Regions from separate parts of the Alteromonas sp. ABH4_454 genome, predicted to be linked through region 1. Evidence: predicted binding sites of a transcription regulator. Region 1 holds the regulator's gene; each other region holds the start of a gene.
What was found. Region 1 encodes ArgR, which controls arginine synthesis, uptake and breakdown. Its sites were predicted from a motif close to ANTGAATANNTATTCANT; they were not measured.
Positions count from the first base shown of each region.

Region 2: the regulator ArgR is predicted to act here: its motif matches at 4,964-4,981, upstream of ACYX4W_RS18620 (N-acetylmuramoyl-L-alanine amidase).
Region 3: the regulator ArgR is predicted to act here: its motif matches at 4,185-4,202, upstream of ACYX4W_RS19205 (ester cyclase).

Region 1 is NZ_CM149972.1:117,677-128,083, reverse strand. Features, by position in the region: gene udk (uridine kinase) at 1-179, opposite strand, end outside; gene ACYX4W_RS00565 (hypothetical protein) at 368-496, opposite strand; gene ACYX4W_RS00560 (hypothetical protein) at 507-1,322, opposite strand; gene ACYX4W_RS00555 (PhnD/SsuA/transferrin family substrate-binding protein) at 1,319-2,215, opposite strand; gene ACYX4W_RS00550 (TonB-dependent receptor) at 2,591-5,611, shown strand; gene ACYX4W_RS00545 (type 1 glutamine amidotransferase domain-containing protein) at 5,804-6,487, shown strand; gene argR (transcriptional regulator ArgR) at 6,573-7,037, opposite strand; gene mdh (malate dehydrogenase) at 7,275-8,213, shown strand; gene ppc (phosphoenolpyruvate carboxylase) at 8,595-10,407, opposite strand, start outside.
Region 2 is NZ_CM149972.1:4,262,420-4,272,826, forward strand. Features, by position in the region: gene ACYX4W_RS18605 (PH domain-containing protein) at 1-618, opposite strand, end outside; gene ACYX4W_RS18610 (PH domain-containing protein) at 618-1,172, opposite strand; gene arcB (aerobic respiration two-component sensor histidine kinase ArcB) at 1,345-3,699, opposite strand; gene ACYX4W_RS18620 (N-acetylmuramoyl-L-alanine amidase) at 3,798-4,733, opposite strand; gene gltB (glutamate synthase large subunit) at 5,381-9,847, shown strand; gene ACYX4W_RS18630 (FAD-dependent oxidoreductase) at 9,861-10,407, shown strand, end outside.
Region 3 is NZ_CM149972.1:4,396,766-4,407,172, reverse strand. Features, by position in the region: gene ACYX4W_RS19225 (ATP-binding cassette domain-containing protein) at 1-220, shown strand, start outside; gene ACYX4W_RS19220 (nuclear transport factor 2 family protein) at 505-1,383, opposite strand; gene ACYX4W_RS19215 (nuclear transport factor 2 family protein) at 1,386-2,474, opposite strand; gene ACYX4W_RS19210 (sodium:solute symporter family protein) at 2,507-4,120, opposite strand; gene ACYX4W_RS19205 (ester cyclase) at 4,253-5,251, shown strand; gene ACYX4W_RS19200 (TonB-dependent receptor) at 5,798-8,206, shown strand; gene ACYX4W_RS19195 (ester cyclase) at 8,390-8,917, shown strand; partial or broken gene ACYX4W_RS19190 (TonB-dependent siderophore receptor) at 8,974-10,407, opposite strand, start outside.

The sequences.
Region 1 (10,407 bases):
TAGTTATTCTTCTCACGCTGTTCCATGGGAAGATGATCTTGGGCGCGATAGTAGTGATCTTCGCGCAGCACTTGAACAGGGCGGCCTTGAGCACTGAAGCCGTTAAACAAATTTTTTGTAAAAAGAGACTTCCCAGAGCCAGAAGCTCCAGAAATGGCAATAATTAGTGGCGATTGCATAGTACTATAAAGCTGGTTTTGTTGGTGCAAAGATACGCGTTTAGGCCTCGCGAATCAATGTTATATTCACAAGTTCTCGCTTTTGGGCGCGGTCTTTGCTAGAACATTATTGTATTTTCAAGGTATTGCGGGCTGTTTTTTAAACTCGCATAAAATACAATAAAGTTCTCCAAGTGGTCAGTTTTTAATTAGTTACCAATAATTTCGATATCCTCTTCTTTTATCGGTGGCAATGCATAAGAGTGTTGCTTTGAACGTGAACCTTCACCCTGAGCACGAGGTGGGTAATACTTCTCTTTTTCTTCAACGTAAGACAAGAACAACTCATCAAGGGCAGTCTCTTATTTCACTTAACGTTTTGTCTAGGTTTGCGTTGAAGTCGGGGCGTTTTCTCTTTGTATGGCCTAACTCAATCAATCGGCCGAAGCATTTATTAGCTAGCGCCATTAACTCACTTGGAACATCTTTATGTGGCGGTAATGGTTGATTGGGATTGGCTATGCAGTATTTAACCAAAGCAGTGTAAAAACAAAGAGGTTTGTTTTGTAAGGTTACTACTTTGTCTTCAATACCGTTTGATATGGTCTTTTCTTGCAGGTTAATTATTAGTTTGGGCTTAGGAGGAACAACGAGTTCTTCAAGGGGAGATTGTTTTCGCTTCTCTTTGTTCGTAAATACAAATAATGGGGCAATAAGAAGTGCGATTAGAACGGCTACCCAGCTAATGCCCACTTCACTTAAAGCATTTCTACTATTAATTGAAATATGTATCGTTTGCTCTGCATTCTTAAAAGTGGAACTATGCACAATTGGGTATTCAGTTAAGTCTGCATTTGTCTGAACGCCCTGAACAGCACTCGCTATGACAGGCAGCGTTTTTTCTTCTATCACTTTATTGAGGCGTTCAAGATAGCGCTCAATTGCATACATATTCGCTGGCGTATTTAGCGTTTCGTTTCCAACATCAAGGAAGGCGCTATCCAAACTTATACGCCTTTCGACGACATCAATAGCTTGATGGATAGAAAGCTGATGTGCAAAGTATTGACCGACTATAGATGCTATTTGCAACAAAATTACCAGTAATAAAAGCGTAGCCGCAATTTTGGAGGGTGACTTCAGATGTAACTTAACTTTACTCATTTGTTACACCCTTCTTCCAACGTAATATTTTTGTAATATGGTCTTGGGTGAGTTGTCGCTATTTCGTAGACAACTGACTGAACTGCGCAGAATAGGTCCGTATTTTGGGTCTGCATCTTTAAATACCATTGCATCCCGCTCACGCTCTCTAAAAGGGGGGCGGTGTAATTCTTAGAAAACGTCTCGGCATCTTCCTCTGCCCAATACGTTGAGATGATATCGACTTCGCCTGCAAGGAGTGCGCGCCTCAATTCCTTGTGAGAGCTGTAATAGACAATGTCGACAATGGTGTCTGTCAGGCCCATATGTTGTAAGACTGTCTTGGGAACTATATGACCAGAACGGCTACTCGGATAGTCTAAAAGGCCAATGCGTTTCCCAAGTAAATACTCTTTACTTAACAATGGTTTTTCTCTAAGCGCTATAAAAAATGCGGGGTAGTCAGGGTGGGCTGCTAGCTTAGTCAAACCATAGATTTTATCTGCACCAAAGGCATCCACGATATTGCTTTTCACCAAGGCTAGGTCAACTACACCGTGGTTTATATATCGAAAGGTATCGTAATCGCTTTGACCAATTACTACTTTAATACTGCTGTATTGGCGTTTTATTGTGCTGTCAGAGCATAATCGTTCGCTAACCATTTTAGCTATGCGACCATCGGTTATATAAGCAGAAAATACATCTTTATTACCCGATAACCCTGTATTGCAGGTTAATATTTGGCCGGTTTGAGGCAGAATGTCATCATAAAACGTAGAGTTTTTATAATAGCTTGCTAGGCCACACGATAGTGCAACTATAGCTAACACAATCCACTTTGCAGAGGTAACAATTCTTAAATCTGTCAAAAAAACGACCAAATGAATTAACGATTTATATGTGGATTTCATCAGTTAAGGTTACTTATTGCAATAGGTAAATTTATTTTAAAGTGGTAAGTTGTTGTTATTAATGAATCTTTTATAGGTAAACCTGATTTTTGTTAAACGCTGTTTATTAGTGTTTGATATGGCAAGAATAGCATCAGCTAATCGCCGTGAATTGACAATAATAACAATAAGTAAATTAACCTGACCATTTGGTCAAGATATTTTTTACAAAGTCAAACGCCTAGGGGAGTTGCTGCTAAATAAAAATGTAAAGTTGTAATAAAATTGACATGAATCTCTATAACAATTTCACCGATTCATATTAATTAAAGGTCGACTAAGGGAAACACCCTACTGCGACCCTAAAAACAAATTTAAACAAAAAGGGAAACACACATGAGAACATCAGCAAAGTTCAGTCGCATTGCGGCTGCGGTTGCGCTGTCAATCGGTTTGTCGTCAACGGCTATGGCCCAGGTTACGTCATCTGAATTGAACGGTAAAATTGTGGGGCCACAAGGTAACCCAGCAGCAGGTACTGTTGTAACAGTCACTCACGTTCCTACGGGCGCAGTTAAAACTGTTACTGTAAACAACGGCGGTACGTTCAGTCTTCGCGGTCTTCGCGTTGGTGGTCCATACACAGTTGTAATCGATTCTGACGAGTTCGCTGATCAAACAATCAATGACGTTTACCTAGAGCTTGGTGAGTCAGCGTCAATTGAGCGTATGCTAGAGCCAGCAGCCCAGTACGAAAATATTGTTGTTACTGGTTCTCAAGTTAGCAGCTTATCTTTCGGCCAAACCGGCCCTGTTGCAAGCTTCGACCTTTCTACTCTTCAAGAAGCGCCTGCTATCAACCGTGACATCACTGACATTGTTCGTATCGACCCACGTATTTACGTAGACGAAGGTGGCAGCAACGGAATTCAGTGTGCGGGTAAAAGCCCACGTTTCAACAGCTTGACTGTTGACGGTGTTCGTATGAACGACCTTTTCGGTCTAAATTCAAACGGCTACCCAACTGAAAGAATGCCTTTCTCTTTCGACGCTATCGCTGGTGTTTCAGTTGAAATTGCACCGTTTGACGTAATCTACGGTGGTTTCTCTGCGTGTAATATTAGTGCTGTAAGTAAAACAGGTACTAACGAAGTTCACGGCTCTGCATTCTATGACTTCGGTAGTGACAGCCTACGTGGTGACTCTCTAGAAGGTGACGACATTACTCTTGGTGGCTATACCGAGAAGCGTTATGGCTTTACTGTTGGTGCCCCACTTATTAAAGATAAATTATTTATCTTCGCAGCATACGAAAAACTTGAAGGCGCTAACACCTTCGACCGCGGCGCAATCGGCTCAGGTGCTATCAATGAAATCAATATAACACAAGACCAAGTTGAGCAAATTCAGGCTATCTCACAAAGCGTATACAACTTCGACGCTGGTACAGTTCCATCAAGCATGGCGAATGAAGATGAGAAGCTTCTTGTTAAATTAGACTGGAACATTAACGATCAGCATCGTTTTGCTTTCACTTATAACTACAATGACGGCAACAACTTCTCTGAATCTGATGGTGATTCTGATGAATTTGAATTCTCAAGCCACTTATATGAGCGTGGTGCTGAGCTTCAATCTTTCATTGGTGTGCTTTACTCAGACTGGACAGATAAATTCTCTACTGAAATCCGTATTGCACGTACAGAGCTAGATAACCTTCAACGTTCAATGTACGGCGATGGAAACCCTGGTGGCAACGACTTCGGTGAGATCAAGATTGAATTGACTAACGCAGATTCTGACGATATCACTGTTTACCTTGGTTCAGACGACAGCCGTCAAGCCAACGACCTTGACTGGGATGCAACCAGTATCATGTTCCGTGGTAACTACTACTTCGATAATGGTCATACCCTAACCTTCGGTTATGAAAATGATAAGTTGGACATATACAACTTATTTGTTCAGCACTCTGAAACGTCAATTACGTTTGAAAGCATTGAAGACTTTGAGAACGGTACCAACGCAGAGATAGAATACGGTTATGCCTATTCAGGTGATTTGAACGACCGTGCGGCAGAGTGGGGTTATACGTCTCACTCAACTTATGCTCAGGACGAGTTCTACCTAACTGACGATCTTAAAGTAGTAGCTGGTCTTCGCTACGATTGGATCACAACGTCTGACCGCCCAGTGGAAAATACCGAATTTACTGAATCTTATGGTTATAGCAACACAGCAAACCTGGATGGTATTGACCTACTTCAACCGCGTGTAGGTCTTAACTACACGCTAAGCGATAGCACAGAGCTTCGCGGTGGCTTTGGCTTGTTCTCAGGTGGTAACCCTAACGTTTGGATGACTAACAATTATCAAAACACAAACGTAACTGGTGGTGAAGTAGAAGGCGAATACGCTAACCTTCTAGACGGTAGTGTTACGTGGGTAAATACTGAAGACGGTGTTACTGCTGGCCCAGGTTACTCTGTACCTTCAGACTTAGATGCTGCTATGGACGCTGGTGAAGGTGATAACTTCGAAAGTAACAACCTTGACCCAGATTTCAAAATGCCTAGTGAGTGGAAAATCTCTGCAGGTATGACGCATATTACAGATGAAGACTACGTATTTAACTTAGATCTATTGGTAAGCATCACGCAAGACCAAGCGATGATTAAATACAAAGGTATTGAAGCGGTTGGTTTAACCGAAGAAGGTTATATCGATTACGATAGAACGGGTTATGGTTCTCTTGAGTTAACTAATTCTGACGAGTCTTCAACTTCATATTCATTAACAGGGACTATGAACAAATCATGGGATAACGGGATCTCAGTTGTTGCAGGCTATAACTACAGCCACGCTGAAGATGTTCAGCCTATGACCAGTTCGGTAGCGTTTTCTAACTACCAGTACAGAGCATTTACTAACCCGAATGAAGAAGTTTCTTCACTTTCAGACTGGAACATTGCTCACCGCTTTACATTGGACTTCCGTTACACCACCGAGCTTATTGATGGTTATGACACTACGTTCTCTGCATTTGCGGTTGCACAGTCTGGCAGACCTTACAGCCTTGTTTATTCAAAAAATGAAGGTAACGCTATCTTTGAATTCACTCCTTACCTAGATAGCGGTAGTGTTCTTCCAATCGGTGCTGAGCGTAATGATGAAGAAAGCCCTTGGTGGACAAAGGTTGATATCGCGGTTCGCCAAGATGTTCCAGCATTCCACAAAGACCACTCAGCACAAGTATTCTTCGTGATTGATAACTTCACAAATATGCTGAATGACGACTGGGGCATTCTTGAAGAAGCATCGTTCAACACTGTTACAATTGGTTCTTCAAACCCAACTCCACGTCAAGGTGATGCATCACTTTGGGAATTACGTTTGGGTGTTAACTACCGCTTCTAAGAAGTAGTAAACACTAACTACAAGTTGTAGTGTTAGGTGCCACTTTCCTTAACAGAAAGTGGCACTTTTTTATGCCTGCGATTTATCTCACACACAAGCCACTAATCGATCACAGTGTTTGCTTATGATCTAAGTCCCTCCACCACACGAATCAATTGGCGTTACATTTTTAAATGCTCGCAAGGAGGGCTTATGACAAAACGTATGCTTATGGTAATGACGTCTCACGAAATTATGGGTGATACGGGGAAGAAAACTGGCATGTGGTTAGAAGAGTTCGCAGCGCCATATTACGCATTTAAAGACCAAGGCTATACGATTACGCTGGCATCACCAATGGGCGGGCAAGTGCCAATTGACCCAAATAGTCTTGCAGAAGACGCAATGACAGACGACGCTATGCGTTATACCAAAGATGAATTGGCACGTAGTGCTATCGCCTCGACTATACCGCTTGAAGATGTGCGTGCAGATGAGTTCGATGCCGTATTTTACCCGGGCGGTCACGGCCCGCTATGGGATCTTTCTGACAACGCGCACTCGATTAAATTAATTGAGGACACAATTGCGGCGAATAAACCTGTTGGTGCAGTGTGCCATGCTCCAATCGTACTTAAGGACGTTAAAACTCCAGATGGCAAATACTTAGTTGATGGCAAACAGGTAACGGGGTTCTCAAACAGCGAAGAAGCAGCAATGGAACTTACTGATGTTGTTCCTTATCTGGTAGAAGATGAACTGGTTAAAAAGGGCGGTAAATATGAAAGTGCTGACGATTTCGCGGTAAAAGTTTTTACTGACGGTTTGTTAGTAACGGGTCAGAACCCACCGTCTTCACGCCCAGCGGCAGACGCGCTTATTAAGTTGCTATCTTAGGATAGCCTTGGGTTATACCCTATTTGGAAACCGCATCTTGTATGCGGTTTCTTGATTTTTGATTGTCGGCTTTTGGTTGCCCTAACTAAACATTTTCAAATAAATCTTCAACGCGTTGTCTTAATTCTTCAATTCTTGTCACATCAGCAGGGGCAATGAAAATAGTGTCATCACCTGCAATAGTGCCTAGTACGCCATCTTTCTTGCTTAACGAATCTAATAAACGGGCAATAAGTTGAGCAGCGCCTGGGCTCGTTCTAATAATGACCATGACATTGTTGTGAACGATATCTAATACCAACTGTTTGAGCGGACTTTTGGCGGTAGGCATACCTAATTCAGGAGGCAAACAGTAAACCATGTCTCCCCGTGCATTTCGGGTTCGTACCGCGCCAAACTTACTTAGCATTCTAGAGATTTTCGATTGGCTGATGTTGTCAAAACCTTGTGCTTTCAAAGCGTCAACAATCTCGCCCTGCGAACCATAATTTTCTGCTTTTAGAATTTCTTTAAAAGCTTTGATGAGTTGCTCTTGTTTTGCGTTTGCCATTAGCGCTCTTTTCTTTTTTAAGTGTTATCGTAAGGAATTCTATTTAGTATGCGCATATTGTGCCGTACAGGTAGACTTTGCGCAATTTCTTTGCATAATCATTCATGATAATGAATATCGAATGAAAATCGCCATAAATAACGTTAATAAGACGATCCGGTGATTGAGTTTTCCCCCGCGTTGCATTAGTGTGACGTTCCGTTTAAATACGTGAAGTAATCCCATAGGAGAAATGGTATGAAAGTAGCCGTGTTAGGTGCTGCCGGTGGTATTGGTCAGGCGCTGTCTTTGTTGTTGAAAACACAATTGCCAGCAGGTTCAGATTTAGCGCTATATGACGTTGCGCCAGTTGTTCCTGGTGTTGCCGTTGATTTGAGCCACATCCCCACTGCGGTAAAAGTAACCGGTCACGGTAAAGATGACCTAGCTGATGCACTTACTGGAGCAGACGTAGTTCTTATTCCAGCGGGTATGCCTCGTAAGCCAGGTATGGATCGTTCTGATCTGTTCAACATCAACGCCGGCATTGTTAAAAACCTAATTGAAGGTGTAGCTGATAACTGCCCGAACGCGTGTGTTGGTATCATCACTAACCCAGTTAACACTACTGTAGCTATTGCAGCTGAAACGCTTAAAGCTAAAGGCGTTTACGACAAGAACAAGCTTTTCGGTGTAACGACACTTGACGTTATCCGTGCTGAAACTTTCGTTGCTGAACTTAAAGGTGTAGACGTATCTTCTGTGCACGTACCGGTAATCGGTGGTCACTCGGGTACAACTATCCTTCCTCTTCTTTCACAAGTTGAAGGCGTAGAGTTTACAGACGAAGAAGTATCTAGCCTAACTACTCGTATCCAGAATGCGGGTACTGAAGTTGTTGAAGCGAAAGCTGGCGGCGGCTCTGCAACCCTTTCAATGGGTCAAGCAGCAGCGCGTTTCTGTCTGTCTCTAGTTGCAGCAATGCAAGGTGAGAACGTTGTTGAGTACACTTACGTACAGACTGACGACAGCGACGACGCAGCATTCTTCGCACACCCAGTACGCCTTGGCGCAAACGGTGTTGTAGAAATCTTGCCATACGGCGAGCTAAGCGCGTTTGAAGAAAAAGCGAAAAACGACATGCTTGAAGGCCTACGTGGCGACATCAAGCTAGGCGTTGATTTCGTAAACGGCTAATAGTGCTTAAAGCGGATGCATTAGCATCCGCTAGAAAAGGCTGGATACGTAAGGCCTACACAGACACGCCGAGCTTCCATCCATGGAGGCTTGGCTGCAGCATCCCTGCTGCAGACAGTCTGTTACGACCTTACGTATCCAGCCTTTTTTGTTGCGTCTTTGTAGGCTTTGCCACGGCATCCTTGGCACAGGAGAGCCTGTTTCTCAAACTCCTGCCAATTCAATCCATTACCGAACATCCTTTGGCACACTCATTATTTGAAAAAGAAGCGAGCCTGTTAAAATCTTATAAAACTCGCTCGCTATAGTTAAGCAATCTGCAAAAAAAAGCCTGCTCAATGAGCAGGCTTCTAGTCACAACGCTAAGCGCTAAATTGGGCTCTAGCCCGTATTACGCATACCAATCGCGATTCCCGCAATGGTAACCATCATTGCACGCTCTAAGCTGGTATTTTGCGACTCATCACCGGCCTTACGGATACGGTCAAGAAGCTCAATTTGCAGGTAATGAAGAGGTTGTAAATACGCAGCGCGAATTTCCATAGACTCTTTACCTTGCGGATCGTTCTTCATAATGTCGTCATCGCCTGTAATAGCTAACAGTGACGAGATGCTCTCTTTAAGCTCGCTACGTAGCGCTTCACCAAAGTGCTTAAGCTCTTTAGGTACAAGGCGCTCATCATAAGCTTCACTAATGCGTGGATCAGCTTTGTGGAACACCATGTCTAGCATAGAAAGACGCGAACGATAGAATGGCCATTCGCTGAACATTTCGTTAACTACTTTCTCGTTTTCAGGGGTCTTCACGCTATCAATAGCGCGCATAACGCCTAGCCAGCTTGGCAGTACTAAACGTGTTTGTGCCCAAGCGAAGATCCACGGTATAGCTCGTAGGCTCTCAATTCCGCCTTGTGGCTTACGCTTAGCTGGGCGGCTACCTAGCGGTAGTTTACCCAACTCTTGCTCTGGAGTAGCCACGCGGAAGTAAGGGACAAACTCTTCATCATGACGTACAGTTGCACGGTAGTTATCGCGACCTTGCGCTGCCATTGCGGTAATAAGCTCGCGCCACTCTTCTTTTGGTGCCGGAGGTGGGAACAACATAGCTTCAATAATGGCGCTGGCGTAAATACCTAGGCTGCGTTTAGCCAGTTTTGGCATACCGAACTTATAGCGAATAGTTTCGCCCTGTTCTGTTACGCGGAATCCGCCTTCTAGTGAGCCAGGAGGTTGTGAGTAAATAGCAGCGTGCGCTGGCAATCCACCACGACCAATCGTACCGCCACGACCGTGGAATAGGGTTAGGCTTACGTCGAATTCTTCTGCAATGGCTACCAGTGCTTCTTGAGACTGATACTGTGCCCAACCCGCAGCCAATGCGCCTGCATCTTTCGCTGAATCAGAATAACCAATCATCACAAACTGACGACCTTTCACGTAACCGCGATACCAGTCGATAGACAGAAGTTTGCGCATTACGTCAGGCGAGTTGTTCAAATCGTCTAGCGTTTCAAATAGTGGTGCTACCGGCATTGGCCAATCTACACCGCTTTCTTGAAGAAGCAGTCTAACCGCCATAACATCTGATGGCTCACTCGCCATAGAGATAATGTAGATACCAAAGCCATGCTTGCTGTGCTTTGCAATGACCTTACAGGTATCCAGCACTTCTTTTACATCGTCAGATGCGTCCCATTGTGCTGGGAATAGCGGACGTTTTGAGCCAAGCTCGCGCAATAAGAATGCTTGCTTGTCGGCTTCGCTCCACTGTGCGTAATCGCCTAAACCTAAATAGCGAGTAAGTTCGCTAAATACGTCTGCGTGACGTTCAGAGTCTTGGCGTACATCAAGGCGTAGAAGGTGAATACCAAATACGCGAGCACGACGAATGGTGTCTAGTAGTAGACCATTAGCAACAACCTGCATACCGCAGTCTAATAGTGACTGATAGCAAAGCATCAACGGCTCGATAAGCTCATCATCGCTTTCTATCCAGTTAGACGTGTCTGGGTTTTTACCTGCAAGATAGTCGGCAATGCCGTCACGAGTAGCAATAAACTTATTAACCAACGGGCGAAGTAGGGCGCGGTACGGTTCGTTTGCATCGCCTACTTGTGCACGTAGTTCTTCGTTGCAATCGTACATCGAAAGTTCTACCTGCAAACGGTCAAGGTCGATTGCGAAAAGCTTAGCC
Region 2 (10,407 bases), 420 kb from region 1:
TTCACTATCAGAAAGGTTCTCACCAGTTAGTTCATCTATATCGCCCACGTCATGATGAGCTTTTTCATACAGCACCTGCTTCTTCAGTGCTTCAGCATAGTCTTGAGGCACCGCCACTATTTTTGCTTCTTCTTTACCGCTTCCTGCGGTATCAAGCACCACTAACGCATACCCAAACGGGCGATAATAGAAAGGGCGTTCTATTTTAACGTTTTGAATACGCCACAAAGGCAAGTTGGTATAGCGGCGCTGAAACACACCATGATGAATTTCGACGTGTTGGTTGTGCACACGAAACTTGTACATAAGAAAGCTTATTACGCCGCTACTACTAGTAGATAAAAACAGGATCCCGGCACCAATTAGCACTTCAGGCGACAGCAAGTTATCCCAAATATTAAACGATATGGCTAACGCGGGAATGGTGTAGATAAGTACTTGTGCCGAGGCGGAAAAATTACGAATGGTAAAGTACAGAATAGAAATAAGAGAAAGGCGCTGCCACTCATCACCCGTTTCTACCTTTAATGTCGGTGCTTGCACAGCAGCATCAGGTTTTATCTCATGTGACAGATTATGTTCTGACGCTTCGTTTGAGGACGTTTCTGATACCGACATTAGCGAGCACCAATATCTTTGTGAGCAAGTATAAATTCACGTAACTGCTCAGCCCTTTCAATACTTAGCCCGGGTATTTCAAAGGTGTGCATTTCACCGCCAGCCGAAAATACTTGAAGAGAAGCAAGACCCGCCCATCTATCAAACGGCCCGCGGTTAACTTCAACGTGCTGAACACGTAATATAGGCTGACACGAAAGCTTTCTAAAAATGAGCCCAGACTGTTTACTAATATCTTGCTCTCGTATTGCATAAAATATGCGGACATCAGCAAAGAAGTGGTACAGCGCCCACACGCTGCCTAAAGCGACGATACCTGCGATAACATATGGATAAGCGTGTAGTAACCCTTCTGGTAGTGACCAAAAGTTTTGTACTCGTAGTCCGGTGGCGATGCCTATTAGCACTAAAGCTATCAATCCAATTGAGAAAATATTCAGCGCTCGGTACTTTTTAGAAATAGGCAGTAACGCGAGCGTTTGAAGTGAGGGAATCTCGTCAACGCTTAACTGATCGTTTGAAAATACGGTTTCTTGTTGTGCGCTTATTGTCATCACATTAATTCCTTTTACCACTGAATAGATATAAAAAGCCTTCCGCCTTTTTGAGAGCCATTTAGCTACGTAGCAACGCTGTTCTTAACGTCTACTCTACCGCTATTTTTATAACAAAAAAGAGGGCAAGCCCTCTTTTTAACATTACAAATCAAAGAGCGCGTTGCGCTGACTAGTCGTCAACCTGTTGTTCGTTTAACCAATCGTGCAGCGCCTTCATGTCGTGTTGAACCGCCATTTGAAGCTCTTCTACCCAATCGTGCACGTTCTCCCACCACGTTGGGTGATCACCTTGTTGGATTTGATTAGCGATACGTTGTACGCGAGCCAAGCCTACAGAGCCAGCTGCACCTTTAATTTTGTGAGCCTGTGAGCACACTTCGGACTTTTCATCAGCGCTTAGGCTAAGCTGCAGTATTTCCATGTATTCAGGCATTTTTTCTTGGAATACTTTAACGCTAGCGCGCACCATCTCATCCCCTATGGTATCTACCAACATCTGCAATAAGTCCATATCTAAAATGTTACTTAATGTTTTAGTTGGTTCAGGGCGCTCTACTTCGCCGTCAACTTCTAGCGGAGCTGGAGGTGCATGGAACAGCTCGTTGAACACCTCAATTACCCGAGACTTCTTGATTGGCTTTGCAATCACATCGTCCATACCGTTTTCTAAATATTCATCACGCTTTTTAATTACGTTAGCCGTTAGCGCCACAATAGGCGTCTGCATGACCAAGTCTTCTTCAATAATAGTGCTCGCCACATCGAACCCAGTCATATCAGGCAGCTGAATGTCGAGCAGGATAAGGTCGTATTGGTTCTCCCTTACCTTATCAATAGCTTCTTGGCCCGTCATTGCAACATCAACCTTTTGCCCAAGCTTCTCAAGCAAGGCTTTGGCAACCATAACGTTCAGCTCAATATCTTCTACCAACAAGATATTAAGCCCCGTCACTTGAAGCTGTGCGACCTTCATTGGGCTGTTAGAGATTTGCACTGGCAGTACAATCTCAAAACGGGTGCCTTTACCCACGCTACTAGAAACGTGAATTTCACCTTTCATTAAATCGACCATTTGCTTACAAATAGCCAGACCGATACCTGTGCCTGTGGCTGACTGATGATCGGGGTGATCGACTTGGTAATACATAGCAAAAATCTTATCGATTTCGCTTTCAGGAATACCCACGCCGGTATCTTCAATAATGAAGGTAACGTATGCCTTATCACCATCAGGTTTCGTTGATGATACTGATAAACTCACGTGCCCCTTTTGTGTGAACTTCACTGCGTTAAACAATATATTCCACAAAATTTGGCGAAGACGGGTACCGTCAATTTCCACTAAACGGGGTAACGGCTCATTAATCGTCGTTTTTAGTTCAAGCTGTTTATCTGCCGCTAGCAGTCGAATAATACTGCTTAATTCTTCTGTGAAATCTTTTAGCGAAATCGTTTTAAGGCTTAGCTCTAGTTTATCTCTGTCTAATTTGTCGAGATCAATAATATCGTTGAAGATATTACCTAATGTAATAGCACTAGCGTAAATAGTACTTACCCAGCTAAATTGCTCATCGCTTAATTCGGTATCACGCAGCATGCGGCTTAGGCCTACAATACCGTTCAATGGGGTACGAAGTTCATGACTGATGGTCGCTATAAAGCGCGTCTTATCGGTGCTTGCTTTCGCCGCAGCGTTTTCGGCTTGTTTACGTTCCGTCATATCTCGACCGAAAGACAATAAACCTAAACGATTACCTTCTTTGTCGAAGAAAGGTACGCGCTTCATTTCAAAGTAGCGACGACGGCCGTCAGCGAAACGGAGCCACAACTCTTCTGTGATACTTGCGTTGGTTTCTAATACTTCATGGTCGCTTGCTACAATTTGGCGGGCTAACTCTTCTTCGTATACATCTTTTGGCGTCAACCCAAGCAACTCTTGCTCGGTTTTGCCCGTCATTAACTCGGCAATGCGGTTACAGCCTGCAAATCGACCCTCCTCATTGCGGTAGTAAATTAAGTCAGGCGACGCATCAATGATAGAGCGCAATAGCGTGGACAAACGTCGCGCTTGAGCCTCTTGCTCAGATTTGTCTTGAATTTCTCTTTCTAAATCTTTGAACAGAGCTTCTCGCTCTTCCTGCGCCTGTTTACGCTGTTCAATTTCATGATTAAGCTGACGAATATTGCTCTGTAGTTCTCGGTTAAGAAATACGTCTTCTTCACGTAAGCTTTCTAATTGGCTAACAACTTCTTTTAAGTTGGTACGCGAATTCTCTAGCTGCTTTATTAATTCACTGAAGAAGTAGAGTACCCAAGGCGCAGATAGCATCGTGAGAATGACTGCACTTATGAAATCGTCAGGTTGAACTTGGCTTCCCATACTCACGCGTATCACGTAAGAACCGCCTAGCGTGAACACCAGCGAAAGAACAACAAACAAAATGCTGAGCTTTAGAGTGCCAAAACGCTGAACAAATTGAGCAAAGCGGATTGCCCAAGAATCGTTTGGTGAATCTGAATGCATGTACGTCTAATCTAATCTTATTTTGCCTGTATCCTATCAGGCTTTAATCACTTCGGGAATGCGGTTTGTTGTAGCAAAGCGATGACACCACTTCACGATCACGATTTAAACGGCGACTTTTCCGTAACTTCGTGAATAAATGAGGTGTTTACCCATCCGACTTTAGTAAAAGATACTTTCGCCCAATCGCCCTGCCTCTCTAGTACTTTTAATATTTCTCCTTTATTTAAACCATTATCAATAATGGGAAATGAAGTGCCAGGCCCTTTTCTAACATTAAGCGCATTTGCACTCACATTCGCAATTTTCTTTATGGGGCTAGTTATGTCACGTCGGAATTGGTCGTGGGCTTCTCGCTGTGAATTGGTGTTATTTGAATCAGTTTCCCAAACGTTACTGTCGGGATGTAATGCGAGTTCTTTAAATTTTTGTAAGGGAAAGGCGGGGCCGGGGTCTACTTTACGCGAGGGCGCAATCTCTTCATGCCCTACAATGGTAGAAATTTGGTAGTGCTCACACAGTGCTTTACACAAGGTAAGGGTTCGCGAAATTTGAATATCAGAATACTTATGCCAATAGCCAGTGGCATGCTGGTTTTTCTTTTTAGCTTCGAATACTTCTTTTTTTTCAAATACTTTACCGAACCAACTCTCATAAGTGCCGTCACTTCTTTCTTTAAGTTGGCCTGCATTATCTAGTTCAATACCTATTGAATATTGGTTTAATCCGCTACGCCCTTCGAAATGGCTTTCCCCTGCATGCCATGCAATCTTATTGGTTGGCAACATTTGTACTATATTGCCACTGCGTCCCACGGCAAAGTGAGCCGACACGCCACTGCCTGGCCTGGTTAATACATTAACTGACGACGCTAGGCTACTGCCTGCGGTGAAGTGTATGACGATAGTGTCAGGAAAACCCTGCTCAAAAAGCCCTGAGCTATTGGGAGAAGGCGTAAAACTTACGTCTTCGCCGGTTATTATATGGTCGTTAATAATAAAGGTGCTGTTGGGGCTTGCCTGTAATGCAGTCATTCGATAGTCCTCACTGACCTGGTAGCATGAGCTTTCAGTGAATTTTTATTCTTTAACTAACGCTAATGCGTTCGTGGAAATTACACGAATGTCCTATCAAGTGAGACACAACCTTACATACGAATAATTTTTAACCAATATAGCAAACTACTTATATTAGTGGAACCGTAACTTTACGATTTAATAAAAATACAAACAAAAGGCATTTGACAACATAAAACGACACCATGAGAGCATAATTATTCACTTTAAAAAAGCGAATGAGAACCAATACCATTTACGCAACTAAAATTTATCATTTTTATCCGCTGATAACATTTTTGTTACAAACCTAAAAGTTCAACTGCAAATCTATGATTTTAATAAACTTATTTATATTTATACCAATTCTCTATAAACCTCGAATTTTTAGCGTTTGATTTTATTTTTCAATGTGGGTATTTTGTACGGCCCGCACAGCAATAATGCATAAACATGCGGAAAAGACTGGAATCCTCTAATAATAAATAACGACAAGAAAGGCGCATGCCGCGAGCAATACCGCTCGCAGGTTTAAAAGACGTCTAATAATGTTGTGATACGCAAACCTAGGCGCATCTACACGCAACGCATACCTTGCCCAGTCAAAAGGTTGAAGGAGTTAAGAGATGAGTTTATATAATCCCAATGATTCCCGGGACAACTGTGGGTTTGGCTTAATTGCTCACACTCATGGGGAAGCCAGTCACGAATTGGTAACTACTGCTATACACGGTCTTGACCGTATGCAGCATCGTGGCGGTATCGCCGCCGACGGGAAAACCGGTGACGGCTGTGGTTTATTACTACAGAAACCGGATGCGTTCTTCCATGCAATCGCCGAAGAAAATGGCTGGAAACTCAGCAAAAAATACGGCGTGGGCATGATTTTCTTAAGTCAGGACCCAGTACTTGCGCAAACTGCGCGTGAAGTACTTAATGAAGAACTTGAAAAAGAAACACTTTCAGTAGTGGGTTGGCGCGAAGTGCCTGTCGACCGCTCAGTACTGGGTGAATTAGCGCTTACAGGCGTTCCACAGATTGAACAGGTTTTTGTGAACGCTCCTGCGGGCTGGAGAAAACGCGACCTAGAGCGTCGTTTGTATATGATCCGTCGCCGCGCTGAAAAACGTCTTGAAAAAGATCCCGATTTTTACGTAGCTTGTTTATCAGGCTTGGTAACTATCTATAAAGGCTTGGTAATGCCAAAAGATTTACCCGCCTTTTATCACGATCTTGCCGATGAGCGTATGCAAAGCGCAATCTGCGTTTTCCACCAACGCTTTTCAACGAATACACTACCACGCTGGCCGCTAGCCCAACCTTTCCGTTTCCTTGCGCATAATGGTGAAATTAACACTATTAAAGGTAACCGCGATTGGGCGATGGCTCGTGCTGCTAAGTTTTCAACGCCGCTTATCCCCGACCTTAAAGATGCCGCACCTTTTGTAAATACTGAAGGTTCAGACTCATCGTCACTGGATAACATGCTGGAACTATTCTTAGCCGGTGGTATGGATTTATTCCGCGCCATGCGCTTGCTTGTTCCACCTGCATATCAAAATAACAAAACCATGGATGATGACCTTCGTGCATTCTACGAGTTTAACTCGATGCACATGGAACCATGGGATGGCCCTGCCGGCATCGTATTAACGAATGGCCGTCACGTTGCCTGTAACCTAGATAGAAATGGCCTACGTCCAGCACGTTACGTTATCACCAAAAACGGGTTTATTACTCTTGCCTCAGAAGTGGGTATTTGGGACTACGAGCAAGCTGACGTTATTGAGAAAGGCCGTGTAGGTCCTGGTGAAATGCTTGCTGTAGATACTTATACAGGCAAAATCTGGCGTTCTACAGAAATTGATGACGACTTAAAAGCGCGTCATCCATATAAAGAGTGGCTAGAAAAACACATTCGTCGTTTGACTCCAATCGAGCAGCTTGATGCCTCGCTAATTGGCAAACGCGTGTTTGACGATGATGCCATGGCGGTATATCACAAGCTACACGCCTACAGCTACGAAGAAATTCAGCAAGTGGTTAAAGTGCTTGCAAAAGACGGTCAAGAAGCCGTTGGTTCAATGGGTGACGACACCCCAATGGCGGTTATGTCATCGCGCCAGCGTACTGTTTACGATTACTTCCGTCAGCAATTTGCACAGGTTACTAACCCGCCTATCGACCCGCTACGTGAAAACCACGTTATGTCGTTAGCAACCTGTATTGGCCGCGAGCAAAACGTCTTTAGCGAAACTTCAGGTTACGCTGACCGCGTGTTGTTCGACTCGCCTGTATTAATGTATACCGATCTTAAGCAGCTGCGTGAATTTAACCCTGACAACTACTATTCAGAGGTTGTAGAGCTTCAATACGCACCGCAAGAAGGTTTAAAGAAAGCCATCGAGCGCGTGTGTAACGAAGTAGAAATGCTGGTTAAGAACAAGCGTGCAGCATTCGTTATTCTGTCTGACAGAAACATTAAGCAAAACCGCTTGGTTATTCCAGCAGCAATGGCGGTAGGTGCGGTACAGCGCCGTCTCGTTGAAAAGTCATTGCGCTGTGACGCGAACGTTGTTGTTGAAACAGCAAGTGCCCGCGACCCGCATCACTTTGCCGTGTTGATTGGTTTAGGTGCTACTGCGGTTTACCCATTCCTAGCATACGAAACCATTGAGCAGCTTTGCGAAAAAGGTGAGCTGGATATTTCTCCTATGCAGGCCACGTTGAACTACCGTAAGGGTATCAACAAAGGCTTGTATAAGATTATGTCTAAGATGGGTATTAGCACCGTTGCTAGCTACCGTAGCTCTAAGCTATTTGAAGCGGTGGGCGTAAACAATGAAGTAATGAACCTTTGCTTTAAAGGTGTGACTTCACGCATTCAAGGTGCGGGCTTTGATGATTTCCATCAAGACCTTGTGAACCTTAACCGTATTGCATGGCTTAAGCGTAAGTCTGTCGATCACGGCGGCTTGCTTAAATACGTTCACGGTGGCGAATATCACGCGTATAACCCAGACGTAGTGAGTACGCTTCAAAAGGCTGTGGTGTCAGGTAACTACGATGACTATCAGCAATATGCCAAGCTTGTTAACGACCGTGCGCCAGCACACATTCGCGACTTGCTAGCTATTAACCCTGATTGCGACCCTATTGATGTTAGCGAAGTAGAGGCAGCGGAGAACTTATTCCCGCGCTTTGATACCGCAGCCATGTCAATTGGTGCACTAAGCCCTGAAGCGCACGAAGCGCTGGCTATTGCCATGAACCGCTTAGGCGGTCAGTCTAACTCGGGTGAAGGTGGCGAACACCCTTCTCGTTTTGGTACTGAAAAGAATTCTAAAATTAAGCAGGTTGCGTCAGGTCGCTTCGGTGTAACACCTCACTATTTGGTAAACGCTAACGTTATTCAGATAAAAGTAGCGCAAGGTGCTAAACCAGGTGAAGGTGGTCAGCTTCCTGGTGATAAAGTAAATAAGTACATCGCACAGCTTCGTTTCTCTGTACCAGGTGTAACCCTTATTTCACCACCACCGCACCACGATATCTATTCAATTGAAGATTTGGCTCAGCTAATTTTCGATTTGAAACAGGTTAATCCAACGGCACTTATATCGGTTAAGCTGGTATCTGAGCCTGGTGTAGGCACCATTGCAACAGGTGTAGCAAAAGCTTATGCCGACCTTATTACCGTTTCAGGCTACGACGGCGGTACAGGAGCAAGCCCATTAACGTCTGTTAAGTACGCCGGTAGTCCGTTCGAACTAGGCCTATCTGAAACGCAACAAGCCCTAATTGAAAACGGCTTGCGTCATAAAGTACGCGTTCAAACCGACGGTGGTTTGAAGACCGGTCTTGACGTAGTTAAGGCAGGTATTTTAGGTGCTGAGAGCTTTGGTTTTGGTACAGGCCCAATGGTAGCGCTTGGTTGTAAATACTTACGAATTTGCCACTTAAACAACTGTGCGACCGGTGTAGCAACGCAAGATCAAAAGCTGCGTGACGATCACTTTATTGGCTTACCTGACATGGTGATGAACTACTTCAAGTTTATCGCTCAGGAAGTACGTGAGATCATGGCGTCTATGGGTGTGGCTAAGTTCGACGACTTAGTTGGCCGCACAGAGCTACTTAAAGTGCTAGACGGCATTACTGCTAAACAAAATCGCTTGGACCTGTCGCCACTACTTGCGCAGCCTAAAGCGGGCGACCACACTCGCCTATTTTGTTCGCAAACCACTAACGCGCCTATCGATAAAGGCGAGTTAAATGCTCAGATGCTTAAAGATGCTCAGCAAGCTGTGGTAGATGGTGAGTCAATTACCCTCAAATACCCAGTACGCAATACAGACCGCTCTGTAGGCGCTCTGCTATCAGGTGAAATTGCTAAACATCACGGTAATCACGACTTTGAAGATACACCTATAAAGGTTGAACTTACCGGTACAGCGGGCCAGAGCTTTGGCGTATGGAACGCTGGCGGCCTACATATGCATCTTGAAGGCGATGCCAACGATTACGTAGGTAAAGGTATGACTGGCGGTAAGCTTGTTATCCACCCGCCGCGCGATATCTCGTATGACGCCCACGATAGTGCCATTATGGGTAACACCTGCCTTTACGGCGCAACTGGCGGTAAGTTGTTTGCTGCTGGCCGCGCTGGTGAACGTTTTGGGGTACGTAACTCAGGTGCTATTGCAGTAGTTGAAGGCATTGGTGATAACGGCTGTGAATATATGACAGGCGGTATCGTGGCAGTTCTTGGTCCGGTTGGTGTGAATTTCGGCGCAGGTATGACAGGTGGTTTTGCTTATCTTATGGATGATGGCGACGACCTTGATAACCGCGTAAATGCCGAACTAGTCGATGTAATGCCAATTGAAGATAAAGCGATTCTTGCTGAACACTTACGTGGCTTAATCAATCAGCATTACGAAGAAACAGGAAGCGAGCACTCGTTGTCGCTGCTTACTGATTTCGCCGCAACGCTGAAACGCTTCAAGCTTATTAAGCCCAAAACCAGTGATGTGAAAAACCTGCTTGGTCACATCAGTCGTTCAAGTGCTGAATTACGCATTCAGGCTCAGTAGGAGGATTTAGTTTATGGCAAAGAACGTATATCAATTTGTCGATGTTGAACGTATTGATCCGCCTAAAAAGCCGATCATGGTACGTAAACATGAGTTCGCGGAAATTTATCAGCCGCTAAGCCAATCTCAAACCGAAGGCCAAGCAGATCGCTGCTTGGACTGCGGTAACCCATACTGTGAATGGAAGTGCCCTGTGCACAACTACATTCCCCAATGGTTAAGCTTGGCAAATGAAGGCCGTATTCTAGAAGCGGCAGAACTTTCTCATAAAACCAACAGCTTGCCGGAAGTATGTGGTCGCGTATGCCCGCAGGACAGACTTTGCGAAGGTGCGTGTACGCTGAATGACGATTTTGGTGCTGTTACCATCGGTAGTATTGAAAAATACATTACCGATACGGCATTCAAAATGGGCTGGCGCCCAGATATGTCTGACGTGGTATGGACCGACAAGAAAGTGGCGATTGTAGGTGCAGGCCCTGCGGGTCTTGCATGTGCTGATATTCTCGTTCGCAACGGCGTTAAACCTGTTGTTTACGATAAATACGAAGAAATTGGTG
Region 3 (10,407 bases), 280 kb from region 1:
TGAGCTCGGACTTTATTGGGATGCTCATCATGACGAAATTTATGATAAAGAATTAAATGTTAGAGGGAATTCTCCAAAAAAACGGGGAAAATCTCTACTGAAACAATATGCGCATAATAAGCTTAAAACAGAGTTTGAAGTGTTTGAGTTTCTAATTACTCACTCTCCTGATGGTATCGACGAATATCAAACAAAACTTATAGAGTTTTTGTCCAGATAACCGCTATTTCACGTAGTTGCTCAGAAGATTTGGTCAGTTGTTTTTACATATACATCGCTAGCAAATTACACTCCTAGAGTCCGAATAATTTATCTGTAACGGATTTTTACCAACTAGTTAAAAAAGCTCACTATTCCGTGAAAAGGCTCAGAAAAAACAAACTAACCTCCCAACCACCACTAATAGAAAGCCAAAAAAAACGCCTCTACACACGGAGAGGCGCAAAATTCTAACGTATCAAATTTTAGTGACTGGAAGCTGATACGTTAGCTTAAAAAGGGTGGTTAGAAGGGAAGGGGAGCACCAAAGCGTTTTTCAAACGCGATAGAATCAACTACCCAGTACTCAGTAGTAATCTTATTCTCGTTAAACGTAAGCATGGTTGCTATGGGCAGGCGCACGCGTATTAGGCCGTTATCAGTCTTCAGGTCTGCATCTATTCGCCATCTGACTAGCGCGTTACTTTCATCCGCTATTACTTGTTCCAGCTGACAGTAGCGGCGGTGTAATTTGCTTTCAAGTAAAGTCAGCCAAGACGAGACAGAAGGAAAACCTTCTTTGTTTAACATTTGGCTATTTACGCTAATATGGGTAGCGTCACTGTATAGCTCTTTGATACCTGCCGTGTCGAAGCCTTGCCACACTTGCCACCATTGCGATAGTAGCGCCTTGCTTTTATCGCTAGTGTTACTTGCAACCACATCGTTAATGCCCGCATGGGTTGTCTTAAGATGAAGTTGAGGGTCAAACTCGCTCAACTGTAATGGGTCTGGCTCGGGCCAAAAAGGTAGCGACATCGAGTTGTCATCGCCAGAGGCTTCTTTTGTATTGTAGCGCCTCGCAAGCGAAGCACTGTCTACCCATTGAAGCAATTGCTTGATAGCGCCATTGCGATGTTCGCATTGTGCAATAAAGTAGGTGCTGGTCGATGCTGATGAAAGACAAAATACACCTGCTTCAACATCACCACTTTGCACCTTCGCGCATAACTCAACGGTCTCAAAATGCGTTGTAATATCAAGCCAATTAGCCATTAAACCCCGTTGCTGAATTGGCCCGTAGTGCAGCCTTTCTCCTAAAAGCCAGCGGCTTGAATGAAGCAAGGCAGCGGTAAGTGATTGTGTGTCTTGTTTTTCTAGCAACTGCTGAATTGTGCTTAACATGCTTATGCCTCCGTCGCTTGTGGTAGTTTGCGCATAAGGTTTGCTAATGCCGCTACTTCGTCAAACACCGTAAATTCCTTGGCTATAACACCGTCTTCAATCTCAAAGTGAGTTGCCCCTAAAATATAATGGGGTTGCTGATTAAACTGCGCATATTTGCTTTGTGTTGCATTGTAATGACCCGCCAAGCCCCATCTAAGCGCAATGTTCACGCGATTGTCGTCGTAATGGGTAACGCAAATATGATCCACTACCATGTTGGCGTCTGGGCAACTGGCCAGGTACTTAATGAACATGCCGCCAATAGCTGCATTGCCAGTGGCTTGGCGTCCGCCCGGCCACTGCACTGACGCATTGGGTCTGTAAAAGTCAGACAGCTTATTGAACATGCGCTTATTGAAGATTTGGTCGGCCCATGATTTGGCAAAGTCGCCCCACGGCTTGTCTTGCTCTGGCAATGCTTCCCAGCGCGACGCCTCGTTAGCACATGTTCGCGCGTACTCTTCATTTAGCCATTGGGTAAACGTGCTCGAAACAGGAAACTTGGCTTGAAACGCTGCAGCATCGTCTAGCTCAATACCAAGCTGAGCGATAAGAAAGCTATTGTCTCGCATTAGCCATTCGTAAAAAATCTTATTGTCTCTGCACATGCAGTCTGCAATGGTGGTGACACGCCCGGTTTTGCCTGTTGGCGCGCCAAATTCAGAGGGGCCTTTATTGGTCATAATACTGGTGATACGGTGCGACGAATAATACACCTCGTTGGCTTCTTCACGGTAAATAACGTCTTCACCTATAAGCGACCTGTCAGGGAAGGCGGCAATGGTTTTTAACGTGTTTTGAACTACCACATCAACACTGTCGGCATAACCGCCAAGCGTATGTACTGGGCAGTAGTCAGCATAATAATCGTAGCAAGCACCAATGTTTTTCTGCTCCCAAATACGATGGGTTATGCGCAAAATATAGTCTGCTAAGTCGACAAACTCTTCATCGAAACCCGCCAAGGTTTGCGTTTTACTTCGTGCAGGGTCCAGCATGTCATGCAGAGGCTGCCAATACACCGTTTTTGCTATGGATGTTTCGCTCATAGAATCTCCCTCAAAAGCGCTGAGTTTGGCTTTTAAAACATAAATTGAATTGAAAATAAGAACACGAGTGTGAGTAAGAAGAACCCAAACAATATGTAGTTGATTGGGTCTACGCGGCCGGGTACGCGATACCATCCTTGCTCTTTCTCATCGAGACCTTCGCGCGCGAAGTGTTGCTGCTGCCCTTTAATGGTATAAGCGTTGTATTCGGTTTGAACGCCATCAATAAGGCGACTAGCAATCATAGACACCACAATATTAGCGCTTGCACCTATGATGCAGTACCAGGGCCACGCAATATCTGTATTCAAGGCCACCAAGGTCACAACAATAAAGCCGCTCAATGTGCCAATGATCAGGCCATTTTCGGTTGTCTGCTTAGAAAAGAACCCTAAGAAGAACATGCCCATTTGCGCACCTACAAAATAGGAGCCTACTTTAGACAAAATTTCTAAAATTGAGCCTTCGCTGAATAGGTGGTAGCCAATTGCTGGAAAAATAATAAGTACGGCGAAGAACAAGGTAAAAATACGCGAAGCCTTAAGGTAATGGGCATCTGACGCGTCTTTCTTGAAGTATTTAATGTAGAAATCGATAGTTGCCACTGTCGATAGCGAGTTAAATGAGGAATCTAGGCTAGACATGGATGCGGCCATAACCGCGGCTGCAATAATGCCCATTAAACCCGGCAAGCCGTAATCGGTTGCGAACTGCAAAATAATTGTGTTGCTGTTTTCGAAGGTTTTGCCTTGATAAAAATCGTAAAACAACACGCCAAGTACAATGAAGAAGAAGTAGATGAAGAACGCGCAGAAACCCATTAATAAATAAGATTTTTTGGCGTCACCAATATTCTTGGCAGCCAGCGTTCGCTGCACCATCATTTGGTTGGTGCCGTAAACGGTGATGTGGTACAGCGTCATAGCAATAATGCCGCTCCACACTGTAGTTTCTTCAGTAAAGTCGAAGTCCCAATTAAGTGGGTTTAATTTACCCTGAGCTTTAAGCTCGCTCATTGATGAAGATAGCGTAGTGTCGCCGCTTTCAAGCAGGGCGTACATAATAATGCCCGCGCCCACAAATAAGATCACTGACTGAATAACGTCAGTCCAAATTACGGCAGTAATGCCGCCCATCATGGTGTAGATAAGCGCTATGGCAGTAACTATAACTATAGACCACACTACAGGTACGCCAGTAATGAACGACAAAACAAGAGAGGTAGCATAAAGAATAGCTGCTGAGCTCATGATTTGGCTTAGCATAAAAATGCTGGATACCATGGCGCGGGCACGCTTGCCGAAACGCCGTTCTTGGTAATCGTAAATGGACGCGACACCCGCGTTATAGAAGAATGGGAAAAAGAATATGATTACAGCCATGATGACGAGAGGGTAGTTCAAATGAAGTGCTATAACGGATAGCCCCTCTGAATAAGCCCAGGCTGGTGCCCCAAGAAACGTCATAGCGCTAACGTAAGTGGCAATAACCGAAATACCTATTGCCCACCACGGAGTTTGTTTTTGACCGAGATAAAAATCGTCGGAATTTTTTATATTTTTACCAATCACCAAACCCAGCAACAGGTTCGCAATGATGTACCCGCCTAAGATAGACCAGTTTAAAACGCCAAAATTTTCAGTCATATTCTTTACTCTGCCTGCTTAATAAGCGCGCTTTCTATTTACAATAATATTCAACCTAATACATAATGACTTCGAAGTCATTAATTATTTCAGGCCAGTATTAACAATTTTTTAAACAAAGAGGCGTAAGTCATGAGTTTTAATAGCGAAAAAGCCGTTGTCAGATCCTATCAAGCCGCTTTTGACAAAGGTGAGGCAAGTGATGTTAAAGGCGTAGTGAAATCGTATGTTGATGAAAATGCAAAGATTTATGCCTGCTATCCGTTTGATAAATGTTCGACTCCAGCAGAATTAGTGAAAGAGTTGTGGGAGCCGTTAAAACAGAGTTTTACGCGTATGAAGCGCCGTGAGGACGTATTCATGGCGGGAGATAACAGCGCCGGCGAAGGCAAGTGGGTTATGTCGATGGGTCACTTTGCTGGACTGTTCGACAAGCCGTTTCTTGGTATTAGAAGTACGGGGAAACTGGCTTTTTTACGGTATGCCGAGTTTTTTGAAGTACGTGAAAATAAGATAGTTAGCCACGCTATTTTCTTCGACTTAATTGCACTAATGCAGCAAGTTGGGCTTAATCCTTTGCCCGTAGAAACAGGCCATACGTTTGTTTATCCAGGGCCATGTGATCACAACGGTTTACTGTTTGAAGAGCAAGATCCTAAGGAGTCTAAAAAGACCATTGAGCTGGTTGAGGAAATGGTAAAAGACCTAGATTCTTTAAATAAATCGGGTAACGACAACTGTCCTCCAGAGCTTCTCGCCAAATGCTGGAGCGAAGATATGGTGTGGTACGGGCCAGCGGGAATAGGGGCTACATACACCATCGAGCGTTACCAGCAGCAACATCAATTTCCTTTTCGTAAAGGTTTGAAAGATAAAGTTTTTAATGGTCATGTGGCGCGCTTTAGTGAAGGCAGTTTTGCCTGTTTCTTTGGTTGGCCGAACCTATCGAATACCGCAGGCGGCGGCTTGTTCGGCATGCCGGCGTCGGGTATACGTGCTGACATGCGAGTGGTTGATGTGTACTATCGCAAAGGGGATAAATTACTGGAAAACTGGGTGCTGATGGATGTGCCTTATTGGTTAAAACAACAAGGGTTAGATATCTTATCGCGCACTACCACCTACAGTTAAGCTAACAACATTAAAGGCTTTATACCTGAAATAGGTGTACTGACTGACGTCATTTTCCCATGAAGCTACCTAGCAAAACGTCCGTTTTTGCTAGGTGGGCTTTCTGATAAGCCAAACTATCTTAAGTGCACTTTCTTATCTATTTCCACTAATGCTTAACTCATGCATCAGCATTCGGTTTCTATATTTTAAAGTGCCATTTTTCTATGCAGATCCTACCAGTCATTTTTGACTTGAAGTCTTAATATATACTTCGGAATCTTATTTTTATTGTCATTGATAAAGCCCTTTATTGGTTAATAAAGTTATTAAATACATGAGCTTATTTGTTTTTGGTATATTTAAACAAAAAATTAAAATTCATGAATTAACAATCTTTGAACATTTTTATTGACTTCGAAGTAAATTGGGTTGTATGTTTGTTTAGACCAAGAATTAAACAACCTAGTATGATGTTGTCACAGGCAGGGTCATCAAAGGCTTGATAAACGCAGGGCACTAACAGGTTACTGCAGATAAGGTTTTATTAATCCGGGAACTATCACGATGAAGCAAGACCAACGAAAGTACCATACAACATACCTCTCCCGCGCTATTCAAAGTGCACTTCTAATCAGCGTTAGTTTTTGCGCTAGCGCCCAACAAGAAACCCCTGACAGCGAAGCTAAAGCAGCGGGTGTTGAACGTATTGAAGTAACAGCAAACCGACAATCTCAAGATTTGCAGGAAGTATCGTCTTCTGTGAGCGCGTTAGGTGCAGATGATATTTTGCGTAACGGCATTGAAAATATTAGTGGTCTTGAAAACGTTGTTCCCGGATTAAGAATAGGCAGCTCGGGTGGTGAAGTTCGTCCCGCTATGCGTGGTGCTCGTACCAACGAAGTCGGCGTGGCCGGTACAGGTATTGCTGAACAAGTTGTTGGTATTTTCCAGGATGGTATTTATGTGCCAACGACCACCGGTGGCTTAGGGGCTTACGTTGATATTGAGCGCATTGAAGTACTGCGCGGGCCGCAGGGAACATTGTATGGAAGAAATACATTTGCAGGTAGTATCAACGTTATTTCAAAGCAGCCTGAACTTGGCTATACCAGTGGTTCTGTGAAACTTACTCATGGTAGCTATGACCGTTCGGCCTATGAAGCTATTTTAAACCTGCCGCTAAGTGATAAGGCCGCTACGCGCTTTGTCATGAGCCACGACCGTCATGACGGCATGATCGAAAACCATTTCTTGCCGGGCTCGTCAGACGATTTACGCGAAAAGAATCAATTCTACTTACGTAACACGACTAAATACGAATTCTCAGACGATGTTACTGCATTGCTTCGCCTTGATTACAGTAAGAAAGACGCAAACTCAGAAGCGATTTGGGGTTACCAACAAATTGCGGGTTATCAAATTTCTGAAACCTCGCCGGGGTCGGGCGTTTACAACCCTGTTGCTACGGTAACGCCTGGCCACATTTATCAGCCAGCTGATGCTGAGCGAGATGATGAAGGCCCATACGATGTATACAGAAATGCGGTGTCTTTCGATAACCAAGAAGCGTGGTCGGCAACCTTGACGCTAGACTGGGCGATGGACTGGGCAAATGCAAAGTGGACCACCAATTATTCTGAACTGTCAGGCGAGCAATTCTACGATAACGACTACAGTGATGGTGGCTTAGACTTTGTTGGTGGCTTTGGACGTCAGGACGATCAAAAAGCGTTTTCTACCGAACTACAGTTGTCGTCTGTCGAAAGCGATAGCCCGTTTTCTTGGATAGCAGGCGTTTATTTGTTCTCGCAAGAAGCGGATTGGGAATGGCTGTGGCGTGAGGATACAACCGGTAACGGTGAGCCAGATTCTATTACGGTTCCTTCGTGGGGAAATCCAAATCACGACCCGCATGAAGTCGACTCTGTAGCAGTATTTGGCCAAGCTCGTTATCAACTTAACGACAGCAACCGCTTGTTGGTTGGCCTTCGCTACAACAAAGACGAGAAGACATTTACAGGCGATTCAATTCCCGATTGGGACGACTCAGCGGTATTGTGGAAGTTAGCTTACGAGCTAGATGTTGCAAAAGACATGATGGTCTATGCCAGTGCAGCAACAGGTTATCGTACTGGTGGTGCTAACGACGCGAGGGTGGTAGCGCGTGGTGCCGATCCGCTATACGACAATGAAGAAGTTATTTCTTACGAAATTGGCTTGAAGAGCTTTTTATTCGATAACACCGTTCGGTTTAACGTTTCTGCTTTTGCAAACCAATACGATGACGTGAAAGCGCAGCTGTTTGCAGTTTCGTGTAACGACACAACAACTGACTTAACCGTGGCACAGTGCGTTTCTACTGGCGTTAGTACAACCTTTGAATACTATGAAAATGGTGGTCAGGTTGACACCTACGGGTTAGAAGCTGATTTGGAATGGCGCCCACTAAGCGAGTTAACGTTAAATGCAACCTTGGCACTTCTTAATGCCGAGTTCGCTGACGACTTTGCTGTAGGTAATTCTCAACTTCAGCCTCTACTTGGGTTAGGCAATGTTGATGGCCGTCAGGATATAAACGATCCAAATAGCCAGTTTAGCTTTGCGGGTTACTCTCCAGCTATGTCGCCAGATTATACGCTGGGCCTAAGCGCAAGGTATGAGTACTCATTGCCAAATGGCGGTTACTTAACGCCTTATCTTCATGTGAACTTTGTTGACGATCACTACGCGTTTGATATCAATATTCCTGAAACAAAAGTAGATGCTCACGCCATGGTAACGGCTCGCATTTCTTGGGAAGTAAATGAAAACTTAAACGTCGATTTCTTTGCAAATAACCTGACAGATGAAGAAGTGCTTACTCGTGCAGTGGTTCAGTCTCAAGTGCTTAATGGGCTGCCTATCAACTCCATTCAGGCAAACTGGAATAACCCGCGTACATACGGCGTAAGCTTACAGTACAAGTTCGACTAACACGTGTAGCGCAGTGCGCTATTTTAAACGCTGAACAAACTGGGCAATCACTAGGGTGATGAGCCCAGTTTTGGTTCTTAGCGCTAAATCTCTACTTTACGCTCTGTTTCAAAAACCTATATATGCACTTTTTAAACAGAGCTTCTAACATGCAGTACTCAACACTTTCTTGGGAGATATGAGATGAAAGGTTCACGTCCAGAACAAGGCATTCTTACAAAAGACAACGACTTGTCAAAAACGCAAGAAACCATTGATACCATTGACGCTATGGTCGATGGATTAAATGATCATGATATCGACAATATGGGCCGTTTCTTCAGTGAGAACTTTCGCTGGATGGGCAATGCAGGTTGCGGCTTCAAACAAGGGTTAAAAGAGTTTCAAGACAACTGGCAGCGACCGTTTCAGGCTGCGTTTTCTGATAAAGTTTGTATAGATGAAGCTCGCGTCACACAAGGTGAGTGGTGCGCTGCGTTTGGTCGCCAAGAAGCGGTTCACACTGGGACTTTTATGGGAATAGAGCCTACTGGTAAAAAAGTCGAAATTCGCTATATGGATTTCTGGAAAGTGGTAGACGGTAAAATTGTAGATAACTGGGTTAACGTTGACTTCCCCTACATTATGCAGCAGCTAGGTGTAGATCCGTTCAACGGGCACGGGTGGGAAAACCGTGACTCAGGGAAAATGCCAGTGCAAAACGGCGAATAGAAATGTATACCCAACAAGCCGGAACATCGAAGCCACCGGCTTGTTTGATTTTATTACTAGAACTGGTACTTAACGCTCACCGTATAGTTAGTTAGTGAGCCCGGCATGGTCCAAAGCTGATGGTATGAGTTCTCAAAATAATCTCTGTCGAACAGATTATTCACGTCAAATCTCATAGAAAGCGCATCGCTGATATTCACTGACCCTGCTAAGTTCACAAGGGTATAAGACGGCAAAATGAATGTTGGATCGGTGGTTTGTCCTAAGCGATCGCCCACGTAACGCATGGTCACACCAAAGAACGCTTCTTTTTCAAATACGCTGGTGAAATGGTTAAGCGAGATATACCCCGAATGCTTGGCAATATTGATTAAGCGCGACCCTTTAGGAATAGGCACGCCCCAATCCAAGTTATTGACTTCGTTTGCGGTTTTAGCATCTATGTACGCGTAGGCCATATCAAGGCGAATGTCTGAAGTAAGGTCAGTCGTTAACTGAAATTCTACCCCTTGGCTTTCAACTTCACCGAGTGTAGCTGAAAAGCCAGTGTTAGGTTCAGCGGTAAGCATGTTGGTCTTTTCAGCATCAAAAATAGCGACGCTACCAGAAAACATATCAGCAATGTTTTCCCACTTAGCTCCTACCTCAAAAGAGGTGGTCTCTTCAGGGTCAAACGCGTTGCGGTCAGAGTCAAGTCCGGGGTTGGGTCTGAAACCTTCTGCATAGCTAGTGTAAAGGCTTACAGAATCATTGATTTCATACACGAAGCCAAAGCGCGGTGTCACTTCCGTTTGGTCTTGTTCTTGCCCTTCATTGCTTAACTTATTAAGAATGTCTTGCTCGAATTTGTCCACGCGAAAGCCAACTAAAAGCTTGGTTGCTTCGCTAAGTTCTATAACATCTTGTGCGTAGAAACCTAACCCTTTTTGCTTTTCAGCCGTGAGTGTAGTGGGCGTAACGTCAGGTCTGAAAATAGTGTAGTCTGGATTTTCAGGGTTGATGCTGTAAGTGGTATCACCCGCACCCCACGCAGTGCGCCAACGACGATAGTCTGTGTCGATGTGGTAGTTGTAATAGTCCAAACCAAACAAGACGTTATTTACGAAGCCTGCCACGTCTACCACGCCACTTAATTCAAAGCGTAGTGATAAGTCTTGCGCTTGATAGTCACGGGTTCTGCGTTGCCTTGAAAGTATAGATGGGTCGGTATACAAAAGCTGACGACCTTCTGACAGTTCAGTATCTGAAGACTGCCCTTCAAAAGAAGAGTCTCTGTAGGCGAAGCCACTGAGTAAATGCCAGTTGTGATTCAACTCGTGATTTAACACTAAGCTGATGTCCGAAGGCTTTAACTTCATGGGCTCCGTCTCTAACATCACCATAAAAGTCTTCGGCATCTACGGCGTCAAAGTCGTTATTTAATATGAACACACCGCGATCAAGCGGCTTTTCCTGATCCAATATTTCCATCTGGTAGCTTAAGCTGGTGT